Leucothrix mucor DSM 2157: one gene and its partner. The protein of the gene in region 2 interacts with the protein of the main gene of each other region in a pairwise test. Links are inferred from orthologs where the notes say so. Each region holds a gene or a part of one and is shown on either strand. Other genes may lie near its edges.

Region 1 (10,505 bases), 1.1 Mb from region 2 along the record:
GCCGTTGCAGTGGTGTAAATGTACTCTGCAATTGGCGTAGAGCCAACGAAGCTAACCGCTTTAACGCGAGTGTCTTCCAGCAGCGTATCAACCGCTTCTTTATCACCATTTACCACGTTCATTACGCCTGCTGGTAAGCCAGCTTCTTGCAGTAATTCAGCGATGAAAAGCGTCGAGGAAGGATCACGCTCAGAAGGTTTTAGTACAAAGCAGTTACCGCAAACGATCGCCGCAGGGTACATCCATAATGGCACCATGGCTGGGAAGTTAAACGGTGTAATACCGGCAACCACACCCAGTGGCTGCATTTCGCTCCAAGAGTCGATGTTTGGGCCAACGTTTTTGCTGTGCTCGCCTTTTAACAGCTCAGGTGCGTAGCAAGCGTATTCCACGTTCTCAATACCACGGGATAATTCGCCCGCTGCATCGTGTGCAATTTTGCCGTGCTCTTCGCCGATCATTGCGCAGATTTTGTCAGAGTTTTCCTCAAGCAATTGCTTAAAACGGAACATAACGCGTGCACGCTTAGCCGGTGGCGTGTTGCGCCATGCCGGGAATGCCGCTTGCGCAGAAGCAATGGCTTCTTCAACAGTTGATTTGGTGGCCAACGCGACCTGTTTGCTGACTTCGCCAGTAGATGGGTTGAATACATTCTGTGTGCGCCCTTCTGGGATTACACTTTCGCCATTGATCAGGTGTCCGATAACAGTCATGCTAGTTCCTCGTTTCCGTGTGTACTTGTCCACGCGCCAGATCAACTGGCAGGTGGCTGTATTGTTTATCTTGGTCGTTAATTTGCTGGTTCTGCCGTATAAATGCTAGAACCAGCCAAACAGTATATCTAAAGCCAGCGCTTAATTAAGCCAGCTCGTTAATTGACTCGCCGATGGCATTGATCAGGTCATCAATCTGCTGATTCTCAACAATGAATGGCAGACCCAACTGGATAGTATCGCCGCCGTAACGGACATAGAACCCTTTCTCCCAACATTTCATGGCAATTTCATACGGGCGACGTGCAGGCTCGCCAGGATATGGTTCAATTTGCAGTGCGCCAGCTAAGCCGTAGTTACGAATATCGCTGATGTATTGGGTGCCTTTCAGGCTGTGCAGCGCATCTTCAAAAATCGGGCTCATTTCTTTAACGCGTGGAATCAGGTTATCCTTTTCCAGAATATCCAATGACGCCAATGCCGCAGCACAGGCAACTGGGTGACCAGAGTAAGTGTAACCGTGTGGCATTTCGATCATGTAGTCAGGGCCACCATTATCCATAAAGGTCTGGTAGATATCACCCTTCACAATCACTGCGCCCATTGGCACAGCGCCATTAGTTAGCTGCTTAGCTACGTTTAGAATGTCTGGTGTTACACCAAACTCTTCCGCACCCGTGTTAGAGCCCATGCGGCCAAAGCCGGTGATCACCTCATCAAAAATCAGCAGGATATTGTGCTGATCACAAATCTCACGTAGGCGCTTTAAGTAGCCAACCGGTGGGGGAATAACGCCAGCAGAACCGGCCATTGGCTCAACGATTACTGCGGCGATATTCGACGCATCGTGCAGGCCGATTAGCTCTAACAGCTCATCGGCTTTCTCAGCGCCCGTTTGTGGCATGCCGCGAGTAAATGCATTCTCTTTTAACAGTGTGTGTGGCAAATGGTCAGCGTCAACGCCTTGTCCGTATAGGGTACGGTTCGCACCAATTCCACCGACACTGAAACCACCGAAGTTTACGCCGTGGTAGCCTTTAACCCGACCAATCAACTTAGTCTTGCTAGGCATGCCTTTTTTGCGCCAGTAAGCGCGGGCAATTTTCAGTGAGGTATCAGCACTCTCAGAGCCAGAGTCCGTGTAAAACACATAATCCAGACCTTTAGGCATAAAGTCTTTAATGCGGTTTGCCAATTTAAAGGCAGAAGGATGGCCATACTGGAATCCGGGGGCATAGTCCAGTGTGCGTAATTGTTTGGAAACTGCCTCAGCAATTTCAGGGCGGCAATGGCCGGCACCACAGGTCCATAAGCCAGATAGTCCGTCAAAAATCTTACGGCCTTCCGCATCGGTGAAGTAAGCGCCTTGGCCTTCAACGATAATGCGTGGGTCATCTTTGAACTGCTTGTTGGCCGTGTAAGGCATCCAGTAGGCTTCAAGCTCCGCACGGGTCATGCCGGCGGCTTTAACGGTATTGAATTCAGACATGGAAGTATCCTGTGAGAGATGAGGCAAAACCTGATTCTCTGCCTAAAACTAAGTTTTTAAAATTCATTTGTATTTACTTTTAGTTAAGCATTTAGTTAACTTAATAACATCACATAAAAAAACCCCTCACCAATGGCTAAATGTTATGAAAAATGAATTCTCCGGACGCATTGCCGACACCGATATCCGACTGCTGCGCATTTACAAAGCGGTCGTGGAATGCGGTGGTTTTGCTGCAGCCGAAGTCACGCTCAATATTAGTCGTGCGGCAATCAGTATTGCCATTAGTGATTTGGAGTCGCGCTTGTCATTGCGCTTGTGTCAGCGTGGGCGTGGTGGCTTTTCATTAACCGATCAAGGTCGGCAAGTGTATCAGGCGATTTTGCAGCTGCTCTCGGCACTGGAAGATTTTCGTACGCAGGTCAATAGCATTCACACGAGGCTTAAGGGCGAGCTCAATATCGGCATTACCGACAATTTGGTGACCATGCCCCGTATGCGCATTACACGTGCCATTAAAACATTGAAAGAAGCTGGGCCGGATGTGACGGTAAATATTCGGATGATTCCACCCAGTGAGATTGAACGTGGGATATTGGATGGGCGTTTGCATATTGGCGTGGTGCCGGTACTTAAACCATTGGCTGGTTTGAATTACATTCCCTTATACGAGGAAGAATCGCAGTTGTATTGCAGCAATACGCACCCCCTATTCCTGCAAGCAGAAAGCGAACTGGAGGTCCAGTCGATTTACGAAAGTGATGCGGTGTTGCCGGCTTATGCTCAGCCACCTGAGGTTAAGGCGCTGTATCAATCAATGATCAGTACGGCAACCGCAACGGATCGCGAAGGGATTGCATTTTTGATTTTAACGGGACATTACATTGGTTATTTGCCAACTCACTTTGCGGAGCGCTGGCTATTGAAAGGCGCATTGAGAGCCTTGCTACCTAAAGAGTTAGGCTATAACACTCAGTATGCGGTCGTGACCCGTAAGGATGCACGACCGAATCTGATTTTAGAACGTTTTCTCGAAGGGCTTTAAGCCGACTGTAGCGCTGACAAGCTGAAGTATTCAACTCGGTTTTCAGTCGCAGTGACTAAGCCTTTTCTGACGGTGAAGTCACCAAAGGACTCACCACGCTCGCGTTCAGCAACATAGTCGCCAAACAAACCATCCAACATTTCCAGGATAGCGGCTTCGTCAACATTCTCTTTGTACAAGCTATTTAAACGCAGACCTTCATGGTCGCCACCTAAGTAGATGTTATAACGGCCCATCGACTTACCGATTAAACCAATTTCTGCCATGACTGAACGGCCACAGCCATTCGGACAACCCGTCATGCGGATTTTGATTTCATCTTCATACAAGCCATGCTTTTTAAGGCTAGGCTCCAGCTTGCTGATCAATGTTGGCAAATAGCGCTCGGCTTCTGCCATGCCCAGTGGGCAAGTGTTCATGGATACGCAGGCAATCGAGTTACGGCGCATTCCGGAGAGTTCACGTCCGTCAGCAAACTGACCATGTGCTTCCAAAATATCTTCGATCGTTTTCTTATCCGCGTTATCAATCCCATGCAGCAGCATGTTCTGATTACCGGTTAAGCGGAAGCTACAAATCTCTGCTTCTGCAATTTTGCGCAGTGCCGATTTCTGTTGCAGTGTTTCAGTATCCCGTACGCGACCATGCTCAACGTGCAGCAGTAAATGCCACTTGCCATGACGGTCTTTGTGCCAGCCGTATTGATCAGCGGTAGTCGTGAATACTGCTTCACGAACTGCGCCAAGTTCAAAGCCTAAACGCTCGTTCAGCTCTTGCTTAAACCAGTCCAAACCGTACTTATCAATGGTGTACTTGAAGCGAGACAATTTGCGGTCTTTACGATTTCCGTAATCGCGCTGAATCATCATTGTCTCAGCGCACACTTGCAATACTTGCTCAGGCGTACAGAAGCCAATTTCACTGGCCAGACGTGGATACGTATCATCACGTCCAAAAGTCATACCCAATCCACCACCAACGGCGACATTGAAGCCCAGTAATTTGTCATTCTCAACAATCGCGATTAAACCGATATCATTGATGTACACATCACTGTCGTTGTATGGCGGAATAGCCAAACCGATCTTAAATTTACGTGGCAGGTAGTGCTTGCCATATAGCGGCTCGATTTCTGCTTCGCCACCTTCAACCAGTTTGCGGCCTTCACCCTTGCCTTCGTCTAACCAAATTTCATGGTAGGCGCGGCTAGATGGCAATAAGTGCTCACTGATCTTTTTAGCGTAGTCGTACACTTCTTCGTTCACAGCAGACAACGATGGGTCTGGTGTGCACATCACGTTACGGTTTACATCCCCACAGCCGGCGATGCTATCCAGCAGTGCATCATTCATCATCTGAATGGTTTTCTTCAGATCAAACTTGATGATGCCGTGAAACTGTACTGCCTGGCGGCTACTCAACTTAATCGTGTTGTTGCCGTAGGTGTTACTGATCTCGTCAACCTGCTTCCACTGATTCGCACTCAGCTCACCCGCTGGCATGCGCATACGAATCATAAATGAATAGGCTGGCTCTAATTTCTTTTCCTGGCGACGGATACGCTGATCACGATCGTCCTGCTGATAAGCCCCGTGGAATTTAATCAGCTGAATATCAGAGTCGGAGATGGCTCCGGTAATTGGGTTAGCAAAGCTTTCAACTAATGAACCACGCAGATAATCACTGTCATCTTTGTAGGTTTCAACTTCGCTACTCCCCGGCGCTACCACGCCGAGGACTGTTTTTACGGGGTCTGCATAACTCATGCGGTCATTCTCTTATTATCAGTAGTTACTGGTGTAACGGATTTCGGAGGGCTTAGTATACATCTCTCTGATAGCGCTTGTCGGCAATCAACTGATCTAACCATTCACTCGCTTGCTCTGCAGACCGCTCTGATTCTTGTGCAATTACATCAATCAGTGCCTGATGAACATCCTTAGCCATGTGGTTCATGTCACCACATACATAGACATGAGCACCTTCTTCTAACCACTGGTAAACCGATTTAGCTTGCTCAACGATACGCTGCTGAACATAAATCTTCTCAGCTTGGTCCCGTGAGAATGCCACACTCATCTTTTCCAGTACGCCGCTTTTCAGGAATTGCTGCCATTCTGTTTGATACAGGAAGTCAGTCTGGAAGCGTTGCTCTCCGAAGAATAACCATGTGTTACCTTCAATTCCTTGTGCGTCGCGGTCAAACAAGAAGCTACGGAATGGTGCTACACCGGTTCCTGCGCCGATCATGATGACTTTGGTCTCAGCATTTTCTGGTAACTTAAAGCTGCTGTTCGGCTTGATGCTAACGCCTAATGAATCACCGTTCTCAATGCCAGCCAGCTGTGTTGAACATACGCCGCCATGTACCCGGCCACGGTATTCATACTCAACCTGCTTAACCAGAACGTGTACTTCTTCAGGGCTCGCGGTCTCACTTGAGGCAATTGAATACTGTCTAGCACTCAATGGGCGCAGCAGATCAACCAATGCTTGAGCACTTAATGCCTTAGCAGGCCACAGTTGCAACATATCCAATACATCAGCCGCTTCGATTTCAGTCAATAACTGACCTTTATCTTCAGCTTGTGCCGCCAGCTCAACATCACCAATCAGTGCTGCATAGTCTTTTAGCTGCTTGCGAGTGACATGCGTTAACTCACGCTTAGTCAGCAAGGCTTCTTGCAGTGGCAATGTTTGCTTCTTAATGGTAACCAGTGTTTGGCCATCTAAGCCTAATTCTTTAATGACACCATCAACTAAGTCTTCAGCGTTATTAGTCTGGATTGCAACGATGTCGCCAGGTGCATAATGAATACCACTGTCTTCCAATGAGATTTCAATGTGCATGACTGATTTGTCAGAGCCTTCATCGGTCAGTACCAGCGTCTCCAGCACTTCGGCTTTAAACGGGTTCTGCTCGGTGTACTCAGATTCAGTTGTCGTAGCCAGAGGCATTGCACCAAAGTGCACATCACCAACGCTTGGGGCTTCTGTCTTCAATAATTCAAGTACAGATTCCTGCCAGCTAGCGGCGTCATCCGCATAGTCAACATCGCAACCAATAACATCAGTCAGTCGGGTAGCGCCCAGCTCTGCTAAACGTGCGTCTAATTCAAAACCTGTTTGGCAGAACTCGTCGTAGCTTGAATCACCCAGTGCTAATACTGAGAATTTCACATGGTCCAGCTTCGGTGCTTTTGCACTGTTGATGAACTTGAAGAAACCCAGTGCCTCATCGGGCGGCTCGCCGTTACCGTGCGTGCTGACAACCGCAATCAGGTGCTCTTCTTTCTTAAGCTGGCTGCTGCGGTAGTTCAACATGTTCTGCAAAGTCACTTGCTTGCCTTGGCTTTCCAATTGGGCATGTAACTTTTCAGCGATTTTACGGCTGTTACCTGTTTGGCTACCGTACAATACGGTGACTTTTTGGCTGACAGCAGGCGCCGCTGCGGCGGTCATGCTGAACTGCTCTAGTCCAGGTTGGCTTGTGGCTTGTAGCGACAATCCGTGAAGGTAACCACTCACCCAAACCTTTTGGGCCGGAGTCAGGTTGTTCACAGCATTGGAAGCCTGCTCTATTTGTTGTGGTGTTAGTAATTGCATCGTATTGTCTCCCACTTAATTAACCGCAAACGCCAGGCTCGGACCAGAAATACTGTTCCTCTTGTGAATCTTCTTCCATCTCTGAAGCACACTTTGACTCGTACTGAGTCTCGCTTGCTTCATAGGTGCTAGGAGTCACTTGCTGCTCGTCGTTAATTAATGTGGTCATGTCGCTCACCTGTTTTCTGTTAGTGAGGCCATTATAGCTATTTCAATTCTCTAATAAAGTGATACAATTTGATATTTAAATCAGTTTTTGAGATTGAAATGAAGCTATTCCAATTGCAGTTATTAAAGACCGTTCTTAATAATGGTTTGAATATTTCACGGGCTGCTCAGCAACACTTTGTAGTGCAAAGTGCCGTGAGCCGACAGCTAAGCCTACTTGAAGAAGAACTTGGTTTGCCGTTGTTTGAACGTAAAGGTAAACGCCTGCTGGATGCCACGCCCTTAAGTAAGGCAATTGTTGAAGAAGTAGATCTGATTGAGCAAGCCATTGAGAACATTCGCGCACTGGCAGATGACCACCGTGACGGCCGCCAAGGCGAGATACGCATCGCCACCACTCACATGCAGGCTAAATACTTTTTACCCGTGGTGTTAAATGAGTTTCGCCAGCGCTACCCACAGGTCAAAGTTAACTTTCTACAGGGTAACCCTCACCAGCTAGTTCAAATGCTGCACGACCGCCAAGCGGATATTGCAGTGTGTACTGAGGAGATTGCTGAAGATGAAGCGCTGATCACTCATCATTGCTATGACTGGAATCATGCGTTGATCGTCCCGGAAGACCATCCGCTGGCAGAAGGTGAGCTCAGTTTAAAACGCATTGCCGAGTATCCTATTCTTACCTATGTGCTCGGCTTTACAGGAAGATCAAAAATAGAGCAAGCTTTTGCAGATCTCAAACTAAGCATTGACACCAGCTTCTCCGCGACTGACAGCGATGTCATAAAAAGCTATGTAAAACTGGGTTTTGGTGTTGGAATAATAGCCAAGATAGCTTTCGTGCCGGAGGAAAGCCGTGGCCTGATATTAAGGGACCTTTCCGAGTTTTTTCCAGAGTCAGTCACCCGCATCGCCTATATGAAGAACAAACACCTCAAGAATTATATTACTGATATTATTGAAATAATGCAGGATGAGGGAAAGATCTTGCATGACAAAAATAATCCATAATGCCACCGGTTGCCATGGCATACATATATCTAACAATAGGTATTATTGATTATAGGTAATTCTAAATCTCATTATCAAGATTAGGGCTTAGCTATTGCCTATATATACATGTTTAAGTAGTATCATTACCACTATGTCATGAAGCGACTGCTAGATTTGAAATCATATCTTTGTGACATGGGCGGTATATTTACATCATGCAATGTGATGTTTTTAATTTCTTACGGAGGAATTCAATGGATTCTAACAATAGCTTGTATTGGCAAGCCAACCTGAGGCTGATGTATTTTTGTCTAGCCATATGGTTCGTCGTGTCATTTGGGTGTGGCATACTTCTCGTAGACGTTCTGAACAACTTCCAACTGGGTGGATATAAGCTCGGTTTTTGGTTCGCTCAGCAAGGTTCAATCTACGTATTCCTGTTCCTGGTCTTTTTCTATGCGTTCCGCATGAATCAGCTAGACAAGAAATTTAACGTTCAGGAGTAAGGGATAATCATGGATTTAAAAACGTTAACGTATATTGTCGTATTCAGCAGCTTTGCTCTGTACTTCGGTATTGCTTGGTGGGCTCGCGCTGCCAGCACTAGTGAGTTCTACGTAGCAGGTGGTGGTGTTCATCCTGTACTAAATGGTATGGCAACAGCCGCTGACTGGATGAGTGCTGCGTCATTCATCTCGATGGCTGGTTTAATCGCGTTCTTAGGTTACGGTGGATCTGTATTCCTAATGGGCTGGACAGGTGGTTATGTACTGTTGGCGATGTTACTGGCTCCTTACTTGCGTAAGCACGGTAAGTTTACAGTACCTGAGTTCATCGGCGATCGTTACTACTCAAACACAGCTCGTGTTGTAGCTGTTATCTGTCTAATCATCGCTTCTCTGACTTATGTAATCGGTCAGATGAAAGGTGTTGGTGTTGCATTCTCCCGTTTCCTTGAAGTTGACTACGGTCTAGGTCTTGGTATCGGCATGGTTGTAGTATGGGTTTACGCGGTAATGGGTGGAATGAAGGGTATTACTTATACTCAGATCGCTCAGTATTGTGTACTGATCTTTGCTTACACTGTTCCTGCGGTATTCATCTCTCTACAACTGACTGGCAACCCGATTCCACAGATTGGTCTGGGTAGCAAAATGATTGGTGAAGAGATTTACCTGCTAGACAAACTGGATCAGGTTTTGACTGATACTGGTTTTAAGGCGTACACCACTCAGTCTCTAGGCAGCACATTGAACATGTTCATGTACACATTGTCTCTGATGATTGGTACAGCGGGTCTGCCTCACGTAATCATGCGTTTCTTCACAGTACCTACCGTTAAAGATGCTCGTTCATCTGCTGGTTGGGCACTGGTTTTCATCGCTTGTCTATACACTGTTGCTCCTGCAGTTGGCGCAATGGCTCGTATGAACTTGATGGATACTCTGAAGCCAGTTGCTGGCCCTCTGGAATATGCAGAGCGTCCACAGTGGTTCAAGAACTGGGAAAACACAGGTCTTTTGGCCTTTGAAGATAAGAACGGCGACGGCAAGATTCAATACACTGCTGATGCTGAAACCAATGAAATGGTTAAAGTTGACCGTGACATCATGGTACTGGCTAACCCTGAGATCGCTCAATTACCTAACTGGGTAATCGCATTGATCGCAGCGGGTGGTTTGGCAGCAGCACTGTCTACAGCGGCTGGTTTGCTCTTGGCGATATCCTCCTCCATCTCGCACGATTTGATGAAAGGGGTGCTGATGCCCAACATGACGGAGAAGACCGAACTTATGTCGAGTCGACTGGTTATGACGGGCGCAATCCTCGTGGCAGGTTATCTCGGTCTGAATCCACCCGGATTCGCAGCGGGTACGGTGGCACTGGCCTTTGGTCTGGCAGCTTCCTCTATCTTCCCTGCGTTGATGATGGGTATCTTCTCTAAGAAGATCAGTGGTACTGCAGCAGTATTGGGTATGTTGTCAGGTATCAGCATCACATTGTTGTACGTGTTCCAGCACAAAGGAATCATGTTTATCCAGGGTACTGACTTCCTTGGCGACCTTGGTCCTAACTGGTTCATGGGTATTTCACCAGAAGCATTCGGTGCGGTTGGTGCAATCGTGAACTTCATCGTTGCCTTCGTTGTTACGAAGATGACTGGTGACGCTCCTAAGCACATTCAGGAAATGGTAGAAAACTTCCGTATTCCTTCAGGTGCAGGCGCAGCAGACACAAGCCACTAAATTTTAGTGCTCGTGATTGCTTAAGAGAAAGGCTCCTTTAATGGGGCCTTTTTCATATCCGCAAGACTAATTCGCCAGCCTTTGACTAGCGTCAACCCTCACCGCAACTCGATATACGATACTTAACCGATCAGCTCTGAACAGGTGTCAACATGGATATTGAACTTAAAGAAATTTGTGATTTTATTTCAGAAGTTACCCCACTGGATCGGCTTCCAGCAGTCACTCATGAGGCCTTAACTCAG
Region 2 (10,335 bases):
TAATCGCTTACCAGAGAAAGTGAAGTACGCGATTCTGGCCAGCAAACTGGCGTCTGCCATGGTGTATGCCGGCAATAACGACAGCTTGTATGAAGACCTGATCGACGCCCAGCTGCGGAGAATCTCGCAAAGCTGAGCTAAGCCATAATGCAGTGTGGTGCCTGAATCGTCGGGCACCACTCCTGTTATCGGGAACTCCTCCCACCTCCCCCACAAGCTGATAGACTTTAAGGCACCTTTAATAAAAATAAGTGCCTGTCATGAATATTGGACTCATTATCTTCACGACCTTGGTGATCGCACCATTTGCCTGGGCCATCGCTATCTATAATCAGCTGGTCACGCTGAAAAACAATGCCAAAAAATCCTGGAGCAATATCGATGTATTGCTAAAGCAGCGTAATAGCGAACTGCCCAAGCTAATCGACACCTGTAAGCAGCACATGGCTTATGAAGGTGAAACTTTAGTGCGTGTGATTGCCGCACGTCGTAATGCTGAAGCTGCTTTGCAAAGTGGTGATATCCAAACCATTGGTAAAGCCGAGCACCAACTGGAAGGCAGCCTGATCAATCTATTTTCAGTCGCCGAAGACTACCCTGAGCTAAAAGCCAGCGATGCATTTTTAAGACTGCAAACGCGCATCACGTCCTTGGAAGATAGCATCTCAGATCGCCGCGAGTTCTATAACGAATCCGCTGCGGTGATGAATACGCGCCGCGAGCAATTCCCAGACAATATTATCGCTAATGTCTTTAACTTTGACGGCTTCCAATTGATGGAATTTCGACTGGAAGAGATGGAAGATATCTCCGTCGCCGATCAGTTCGCTGGCAAAGCGACCTAAGCAGGCGGATTGCGGTTATGGGATTGATTATGTTGCGAGGACTGCTGATTTCATCTATCAGCAGTTGGCTGTATATACCGGGATTGCTATTGGTCATTTGGCAAACTAGCGAGCGTAACCTCCCCACCCTGCTGGCCATGGCAGGCGCATTTAGCCTGATCGCATCTATCCTGATCTTTATCCGCTGGCGTACGTTGCATGACACGCCAACCACTTCGCTACGTAATGTCGCTCAAGGCTATGCTGAGGTTATCGGCACGGCGATGACCATGCCCAATGAAGTTGGCCCAGGACCGTATTACCTGCCACCGGTAGTTTGGTTTAGCCGCCCTTACCAAAAAAGTAGTGATCAGTTTTTAGTGGAAGATGAATTTGGTAGTTGCACGATTGATCCGCGTAAAGCCGAGATTATTACCGAACTGTATTTCCGCCAGCAGTATTGGTATCGCGCAATCTTCCCCGGTCAGAAAGTGTATGTGCTGGGACAGCTAACCACTGTGAATGGGCATCAAACCGACCAACAACGCCATCAGGTGATTTTAGGTACGCTGGCCAGTTGGAAAAAAGATCATTATGAAATGCTTCGCCGCTTTGATAAAAATGGCGACGGCAAAATTGACCAACATGAATTGAAGCTAGCCAAACAAGCCGCCGAAGCAATAGTCGATGACGAGCTAGATTATCACTATCGCCAAACCTCTACTCACCTGATTGAAAAGCCACGTGATGGCCGACCCTTTATTTTATCCAGTATTCCGCTGGAGAAATTATTGCAGCGCTATTCACGGGCGATGATTTTTCACTTGTGTGCATGGCCAATATTGAGTGTGATTGCATTTACGCTGTAGGGCCTTCCGTTATCTGCGAGCTGAAACACAGAACTACACTATCTGTAGCTGCTGAGGCGATTCCAAGGGTTGCACCAATATTTCGGTGCCATATCAATGAGACAGTAGCTAAAGATCTAACTCAAACCTGAGGAAGACAACTCAGGCAATTACCCTCAACTCCGCTGGCAATAAAAACCGCAAAATTGCATCGCGCTTTTCATTTTTCGCACCCAAGTCCTGAAGTGGCTCGACCCGACTATGCAGTATCGCCAGTCGCTTCATAATAAAACTACGAATAGCGGTTTGCTCAATTTCGCTCAACACCACATCCTGCAAACTGCCCTGTCGTAACACGTCCAGTGCAGGGCCTAAATTATTCTCGGCAATATGACGCTGCTCAGCACTAGGCTGACCTAATACATGACCTTGTCTGCGCCCTTCACTAAATTCTTTATGGCGTAACCGTAGCCAAGCCTGCAACTGCAACCAGCCATAAGCATCTTTTTCGCAATACTGCGCATAAGTCAGTGTACTGAAGTCTTTCAGATAAGCGTGATAATTAAAGTCATGCACTCCTAAAGCCATATGAGCAATTTCCGCTGGAATCTCACCGCGTAAATCATCAATCGCTAACTCGGCTTCAGTCCCATCTTCCATCACTAGACGATTGCCTGCCTGACCGGTTTCGAGAGCGCCATATTGCATAAGCACCTCGCCTGGCTCATAGGCAAATGACAGCACCGTCACCACGCCATCGTCCGCCATATTGCCACCGATACGTGCCGGATACAGCCTGATTTTCGGGATGTCACCACCCGGTACTTGCCTCAGCACATTACCGGAAATTACTCCGCCAGTTAGCAAACCCGCAATTGAAATCGTATGCGAGCCCATGGTTGTTATATCGTTATCAATAATGCGTAGATTACGTTGCATGCCATCGCTGGCAAAGATGCCTTGTAGTGGCCCATTGGGCGCAACAATTTTGCAGGAGCGAATGCACACGTCAGTCATAATGGTGCCTGCTAGCTGATCACCAACGCGCCGCGCTATGCCATCCACCTCGCGGTATTGCGCCGGTGGAATTAGCTGAATGGCATCGCGGTGTGCATCGCCATAACAACGCTGATCGCTAATACATAAATTACTGACCATCACATGATGATGCCAGACCCGAACCGCATCGGTTTGATGCTCGTGGGTGAGTTCAATATCCGGCTTGCCGGTGAATAATACGGTGGTTGCGCCTATCGCCTCGTCACTTTCCCAGCCCATGCAACTGGCTTGGCAGGTTTCAGCATCCAACACATACAAACACTCTTGCTGGCGCTCGGATGGCGCTAAAAACACCTCATTCGCCTGAGATAGGGCATCTAACTTAGCGGGTAAGGAATCAAGCACTAGCTGCGCCTCAGCAGCACGCTTTTGATACGCCACTAAATTGTTCTTCATAGCCTGAATTTTGGCACTTAAATCTTCACCAGAGCTTTGAGCTTGATGCTGCATCGACTCCAATTTAGCAATGTAATCAGGCAAATAATGCGGGCTATCGGGCTTGAGGTATTTATCCGTTTGCGTCATCGCCTCACGAGCCAACTGTAGCGCCCGAACATGGTGATGATATTGCGTATGCGTATTCATCGCTTCATTTGTCAACGGCGCGTGATGATGCCCCATGCCTTTCTCCCTGATTCGGTTATGGTGTTGGTCCAATGCTAAGCACGATCTAACAGCTGGGTAACCCGCTCAGCCAACGCCAGCGAGGCAGTTAAGCCCGGCGACTCAATGCCAAACAAATTCACTAATCCTGTAATGCCATGTTGCTGCGCAGTGCTGATCTCAAAATCGCTATTGATCGTCCCGTTGTAAGCCACTTTCGGGCGTACGCCGGAATAATCCGGCAGCAAACTGTTATCTGGCAGCTCCGGCCAATAACGTCGCACCTCGGCATAAAATGACTCAGCCCGCTCAGGGCTCACCGTGTAATCAATCTCCGCAGGCAGATTAGAATCCAGAAATTCAACATCCGGCCCAAAGCGCACTTGGCGACCTAAGTCGATGGTTAAGTGTACCCCTAAACCGCCCGTGACGGGTGCGGGATAAATAAGCTGAGTGAATGGCGCTTTGCCCTGTAATCGAAAATAGCTGCCTTTGGCTAATACTGTTTCGGGGATATGCGCTGTGGCCAAACCTTGAATGGATTGCGCTACATCAACGGAATAAAGTCCGGCGCAATTGATAAACTCTTGTGATTGCAGACGCATTGACTCCTCGCCGCCGACTTCCAGCTCAAAACCTGCATCATTTGCGACAACTGATAGCAGTGGCGCGCCTAAAGCCAACATGCCACCGGCATCTTCCAGATCACCTAGCAAACTCAGCATTAAACCATGGCTGTCAATAATGCCGGTCGATGGGGATGCCAGAGCGCCTAAACATTGTAATCCTGGCTGCTGTGCTTGTGCTTCTTCGGCGCTCAGCCAATGCAAATCATTCACACCATTAGCCGTGCCACGCTGAAATAGTTGCTCTAGCGTGTTCATATCTTCTGGCTGAGTCGCCACAATCAGCTTACCAATACGTTGGTGCTTTACCTGCTTGCGCTCACAATACTCATACAAAGCATCGCGCCCTGCGACACAAAGCTCTGCTTTTAAAGAACCCGGTGGGTAGTAGATTCCGGCGTGAATCACTTCGGAGTTACGCGAGCTCACGCCATGACCAAAAGCTGAAGCCTGCTCTAGTAAAATAACTTCACGTCCGCTTTGTGCAAGTGCCGCTGCACAAGCTAAACCAACAACACCCGCTCCAACGACTACCGTTTGAATTTGCATGACTTCCATGTTTCGTTTCCAACGCCTCTATTTATACTGCTAATAATTACATGTAATGCTCACGCAGCAATCACTAAAATTGCCTCATGCCCTGCTAGCTGCCACTATCATAAGCAAGCAACGATTAAACGGCCGATAAGTAAACACTCACAGCCCTCATCACTCATATTTACGCAGTAGGATACCTTATGATTACCGTTTCCCAACTCACTATCTATCCTTTTAAATCCGCCCAAGGCATTGCCATTCCTGATACAGGCTTCGATGCCGAAGGCATGCTCAATGACCGCCGACTGATGGCCATAGATGACAAGGGTATTTTCATCACCTCCCGTAGTAACCCAGAATTACTACAACTGCGCTGCGAAATGAATCCTGATGGTTGGACTCTATCTCACCCTAATCAAGCTTTAGCCTGCCCAATACCAAACCACAACAGCATGTCCAAGCCCACCTCACTCAACGGCCAAGTCTGGCGCGACAAAATTCAGGCATTGGATGCTGGCGATGCTGCGGCCGTGTGGCTTAGCGAGATCCTCAGCTTAGACGCTCGCATCGCGATCTGGAAACCAAACGCTCGCCACTCTGCCAAGTATAACTTCGAAACCAGCTTTGCCGATGCCTCGCCCATCTTAATTGCCAGCGAAGCCAGTATGCGCCAAGGCTGTGACTGGGCTGGGATTCCCTACGATGCGCGCCGCTTCCGCCCGAATATCATTGTAAGTGGTGTTGAGGCGTTTGCTGAAGATCACTGGAAGCAGGTTCGAATTGGTGAGAGCACCTTTGAAATACTCGACCCTTGCGAGCGCTGTATTTTAACCACGCGTGACCCGGATACCGGCGAAGCGCATCCCGATAAACAACCAATGGCTGTTCTCATGGAAAAACATGCCAGCGCCGCCTCACAACCACTGATGGGAATGAACGCTCGCCTTAGCTCTGCACCATCAGAGAGCCGAATTGCGGTCGGTGACGTTATTGAATTGCTCTAAAAAACATCATGCACCAAATCAGTGCAAAGATGAACGTTTTGTGAATATAATCTGACAACCTAATGACACTCCAGCTGCCTTCAATCGATTGCAGAACAAGCAGTAGTGCGCTGTCTTGGCTAATTTTCATATCTTGGCACAGTTATTGCTAAAGTATTTTCAACAGCTAGACTAAATCTAAACCGAGGACAGTGTATGAGTGGCAATGAAAGCCGAGTTCAGGCAATTTATCAAATTACAAACCGCGAGCCGGTATTGGTAGAAAAGCCAGGCGCATTAAGCAAAATTTGGGCGTGTGATGTTTTCAACTTGGCAAAGATGGAAGAAGCGCTGTCTAAGAACGCGTTTAAAGCCATCAAGAAGACAGTTCAGACTGGCGCGGTACTTGACTCAGCGACTGCAGACATTGTTGCAGCAGCGATGAAAGAGTGGGCAACGAAGAAAGGCGTTAAGTTTTTCTCTCACATCTTCTACCCAATGACTAATGCTACGGCTGAGAAGCATGATGGTTTCATCATCACCAGCCCTGAAGGCAACTGCATTACTGAATTCACTGGAAGCCTGCTGATTAAAGGCGAGCCAGATGGTTCCTCATTCCCTAACGGAAGCCTGCGCATGACCAATGCTGCACGCGGCTACACGGCTTGGGACCCAACCAGCCCAGCTTACGTGATGCACACCGACAACGGTGCCACACTGATGATTCCAAGTGTGTTCATCTCTTGGACTGGTGAAGCGTTGGATAAGAAAATCCCACTATTGCGCTCAAATGCAGCAATGGATAAGGCGGCAAACAAAGTACTGTCTTTGATGGGCGAGACAGACATCGCACCATTAAACTCCAGCTGTGGTGCTGAGCAGGAATACTTCTTAGTTGATTCAAACTTCGCAAACAGCCGCCCTGACTTATTGCTAGCAGGCCGTACTTTATTCGGTGCAGCACCGGCTAAAGGCCAAGAGTTTGATGACCACTACTTCGCCGCGATCCCAGCGCGCGTACAGGTTTACATGCAAGCGGTTGAAGACAAACTATACCGCTTAGGCATCCCAGCTAAAACACATCACAATGAAGTCGCACCGGGCCAGTTCGAAATTGCGCCTTACTACGAAGCGGCTAACGTTGCGGCTGATCACCAGCAATTGCTGATGACTATCCTGAAAATGACGGCCAGAGAACACGGCTTCATGTGTTTGTTACATGAAAAGCCATTCGCTGGCGTCAACGGTTCTGGTAAGCACGTAAACTGGTCTGTGGGTAACGCGACTCAAGGTAACTTATTAGATCCAGGCAGAACACCACACGACAACCTGAACTTCCTGCTCTTTTGTGGTGCAGTAATTCGTGGCGTGCACCTTTATGGGCCACTACTGCGTGCAGTCATCGCATCGGCTTCAAACGATCATCGTTTGGGTGCTAACGAAGCGCCTCCAGCGATTTTGTCTGTGTATCTGGGTAGCCAGTTAGAAGGCGTATTCCACGATATTAAAGAAGGCAAGCTGGAAGCTAAAGCAGAAGGCGGCTTGATGGATTTAGGTCTGTCACAAATTCTGAAATTTGAGCGTGATCCTGGCGACCGTAACCGTACTTCTCCGTTTGCCTTCACTGGCAACCGCTTTGAGTTCCGTGCGGTTGGTTCCTCACAGTCAGTGTCTGGCCCATTGGTTGCCATGAACACGATGCTGGCTGACTCGCTGAATTGGATTGCTGAGAAGCTGGAAGCGAATCTGAGCAGCGGCGTTGATCAAACTGCGGCGGTTATTGCTGTACTGAAAGAGCTGATGCTGGAGCACGGCAATGCTGTATTCGGTGGTGACGGCTACTCTGCAGAATGGCACAAAATGGCGGTTGAAGAGCGCGGCCTGAAAAACCTGCCGACTTCTGCTGATGCACTGCCAGCATTCCAGGATGAAGCAGTGATCAAACTGTTCTCATCCACTGGCGTACTGTCTGCTGTTGAGCTGGAAAGCCGCTACGAGGTTTACTCTGAGCAGTATGTTCAGTCTATCGAAGTAGAAGCCAAGCTGATGATTGAAATGGCTAAAACCATTATCTTCCCAGCAGCGTCTAGCTACCTGATGGAGCTGTCTACAACCTATTCTGGCATGTCAGAAATGGGTATCGAAATGGACAAATCAACAGCGACTACCGTTGCTGCTGAGACCAATGCACTGCTGGCATCCGTTGCTAAGCTGACTGCAGCCATGGAAAAGCATGACTTCGATAACGTTGAAGCGCATATGCAGTATCTGGCAAATGACGTTCGCGACCTGATGGAAGAAGTGCGTAGCCATGCAGATGCTCTGGAAGCAGAAGTACCTGATGACATGTGGCCACTGGCTAAGTACCGCGAGATGTTATTCATCAAGTAATAACACCGTTGGTATGTGATTGTCAGAGGCCGCTAGCGATAGCGGCCTCTTTACGTTTGAACACACAGCGAATCCAAACAAATCGTAATTTCCCAGTGTTTTTTAGCGGTTCCTTCCTTAGCTTCATCTGGGTATTATTAGGCATCTTCCCATCAGGTATACAATGACAGCTATGGTTGAAACCCTTCCCCTCATCATTGCTGGCCCTATTCTCAGGCGCTGTACCCAACAACAATTCACCGTATGGCTGATGTTTAGCCGCGAGCCTGAAGCCATTCACCTGAGCTTAAATACCGACGATGCCACGCTATACGACCAGACGCTTAGCGGCGATGCGGTTAAAACGGTGCAAGTCGGCGAACGCGCTTTTATCACCCTGCTCCATTTGAATTTTGATGAGAAGCTGCCACAAGATCAGCTGATTCAATATCAACTGACCTTTACCGATGCAGGAAAACAATACAGCCTAGGCGAGCTGATTCCGGATCTACTCTATGCTGAGCGCAAGCATCCGGACTTTGTGATTAAGTCCCACCTAACTAAAGTGATTCACGGCTCTTGTCGTAAGCCACATTCGGGTTGCGATGATGCGCTGGGGCAGTTGGATAACTTAATTCAAGAGAACTTGGATGATGTGGTCGACCGTCCTGACACCATGATTATGTCTGGCGATCAGATTTATGCAGATGATGTGGCCGGCCCCCTGCTTAAGGTCATTCACCAGACTATTGCGCTGCTGGGCCTTACGCCGGAGACTTGGGAAGGCGCTTCCGCTAACGATACCAAAGGCTTATTGGCCAGTGATTGCTGTTACTACCAGCGCGATAAACTGCTGCCAGCCAATAAGGTTAATCAGAAGCTTTTAGACTTATTTTTTGATGGCAGCCAAAAACCGATATTTACCACCAACTCAGCGTATAACCACTTAATTACCCTCGCTGAATTGGTGGCCATGTATGCCTTAATCTGGTCGCCGACGCTGTGGGATTATCTGGACCCGGATGATGCCGCCAAAGTACCGGAAGAATTTCTGGAAGCATTTCGCCAGCAAGCGGTGGATATCAAAAAATTCGCAACAGGCTTAACTCCCGTGCGTCGAGCCATGGCGCATATCCCTGTGTACATGATTTTTGATGATCATGATGTGACGGATGATTGGAATCTTAATCGCGGCTGGGAGCAAGCGGCTTATGGTCATCCATTCTCTAAACGCATTATTGGCAATGCCTTAATTGCTTACTGGCTGTGTCAGGGTTGGGGAAATAATGCAGCGGCCTTTGAAACCATTTACGAATCCAGTCACTCGGTGTTTGATAATACCGATGACATTGCCGCAGACGCTTTAATAGATACCCTGCTGCATTTCCGGCGCTGGGATTACAGCGTGGAAACGGTGCCAAAAATTATTGTAGCCGATACCCGCACCAATCGCTGGCGCTCTGAAACCCGTGCCTCCAGCCCCTCTGGCCTTATGGATTGGGAAGCACTTAGCGATTTACAGCAAGAACTGGTGCATCACGATGCAGTGATTTTAGTCTCCCCCGCCCCTATTTTCGGGGTAAAGCTGATCGAAGTGATTCAACGCATTTTCAGTTATTTTGGTCAGGCGCTGATGGTCGATGCTGAAAACTGGATGGCACACAATGGGGCGGGTAATGTCATTCTGAATATCTTTTTACACCCCAAAACACCGCAACATTTTGTGATTTTATCAGGCGATGTGCATTACTCCTTTGTCTATGATATCTCACTCAGGCATCGCGAAGGCGGCCCTGAGGTCACCCAAGTCACGGCCAGCGGAATTAAAAATCGCTTTCCGGATAAGTTGCTGCACTACTTTGACCTACTTGACCGCTTTCTCTACGGCCGACGTTCTCCGCTAAACTGGCTGACCAAACGCCGTAGAATGCGGGTGCGCTCACGCAAACCTGAAGGCTTAGGCCGTCGGCGCTTGGTCAATCAAAGCAATTTGGGAATTTTGCGACTCGACCGCAAGAAAAATGTAGAAGCTGATGCGATTAGCGCCAGTGGAGAGATCATCCATTTTAAACGCGAACAATAAGCAACACTATACACTTGCCCAGACTCGTCCAGCCTTTTAGTATAGGCCGCATCACTTATCGGGCGGGCGTATCGCTGGCGATAATTAGTCAATTAACCTCAGCGAGCGTATTCCCTTGACCACTATGACTAACACTTCTCAGCGCTACTCACTCGGCTTGCTGTTACGTATTTTCGTCCCATTTGCGGCGGGCTACTTTCTCTCTTATTTATTTCGAGTGGTGAATACCATTATCGCTGGTGACTTATCCAGCGATTTGGATTTAACCGCTAACCAGCTTGGCCTGCTGACCAGTATTTACTTAATTGCCTTTGCCGCTACTCAGTTGCCATTGGGAATTTTGCTAGACCGCTACGGCCCACGCAAAACAGAAGCCATTTTATTGATGTTCGCAGCCCTTGG

The links.
Region 1: the proteins of LEUMU_RS24115 (region 2) and LEUMU_RS0106525 interact in binary tests that used the Escherichia coli proteins (3 or more experiments, as listed by UniProt). The link is inferred for Leucothrix mucor DSM 2157 from one-to-one orthologs.

The regions. Positions count from the first base shown.
Region 1 is NZ_ATTE01000001.1:1,464,099-1,474,603, reverse strand. The notes cover bases 4,460-7,367. They hold LEUMU_RS0106525 (assimilatory sulfite reductase (NADPH) flavoprotein subunit), read right to left. Parts: upstream 6,854-7,367; coding sequence 5,066-6,853; downstream 4,460-5,065. Other genes in these bases: LEUMU_RS0106515 (LysR substrate-binding domain-containing protein), read left to right, coding at 7,121-7,367; LEUMU_RS28750 (hypothetical protein), read right to left, coding at 6,873-7,022; LEUMU_RS0106530 (NADPH-dependent assimilatory sulfite reductase hemoprotein subunit), read right to left, coding at 4,460-5,013. In the rest of the region: LEUMU_RS0106545 (CoA-acylating methylmalonate-semialdehyde dehydrogenase), read right to left, coding at 1-713; omega-aminotransferase AptA, read right to left, coding at 859-2,202; LEUMU_RS0106535 (LysR family transcriptional regulator), read left to right, coding at 2,348-3,247; more of LEUMU_RS0106530, read right to left, coding at 3,244-4,459; more of LEUMU_RS0106515, read left to right, coding at 7,368-8,032; LEUMU_RS0106510 (DUF4212 domain-containing protein), read left to right, coding at 8,230-8,520; LEUMU_RS0106505 (sodium:solute symporter family protein), read left to right, coding at 8,530-10,260; LEUMU_RS0106500 (putative nucleotidyltransferase substrate binding domain-containing protein), read left to right, coding at 10,413-10,505. UniProt on the Escherichia coli protein: Component of the sulfite reductase complex that catalyzes the 6-electron reduction of sulfite to sulfide. This is one of several activities required for the biosynthesis of L-cysteine from sulfate.
Region 2 is NZ_ATTE01000001.1:353,059-363,393, reverse strand. What follows is about bases 3,862-6,599. They hold LEUMU_RS24115 (MOSC domain-containing protein), read left to right. Parts: upstream 3,862-4,697; coding sequence 4,698-5,501; downstream 5,502-6,599. Other genes in these bases: LEUMU_RS0101645 (glutamine synthetase III family protein), read left to right, coding at 5,697-6,599; LEUMU_RS0101660 (NAD(P)/FAD-dependent oxidoreductase), read right to left, coding at 3,862-4,518. Outside these bases: LEUMU_RS0101680 (NAD-glutamate dehydrogenase domain-containing protein), read left to right, coding at 1-136; LEUMU_RS0101675 (LemA family protein), read left to right, coding at 261-845; LEUMU_RS0101670 (EF-hand domain-containing protein), read left to right, coding at 863-1,693; LEUMU_RS0101665 (hypothetical protein), read right to left, coding at 1,835-3,352; more of LEUMU_RS0101660, read right to left, coding at 3,391-3,861; more of LEUMU_RS0101645, read left to right, coding at 6,600-7,871; LEUMU_RS0101640 (metallophosphoesterase family protein), read left to right, coding at 8,035-9,933; LEUMU_RS0101635 (MFS transporter), read left to right, coding at 10,058-10,335.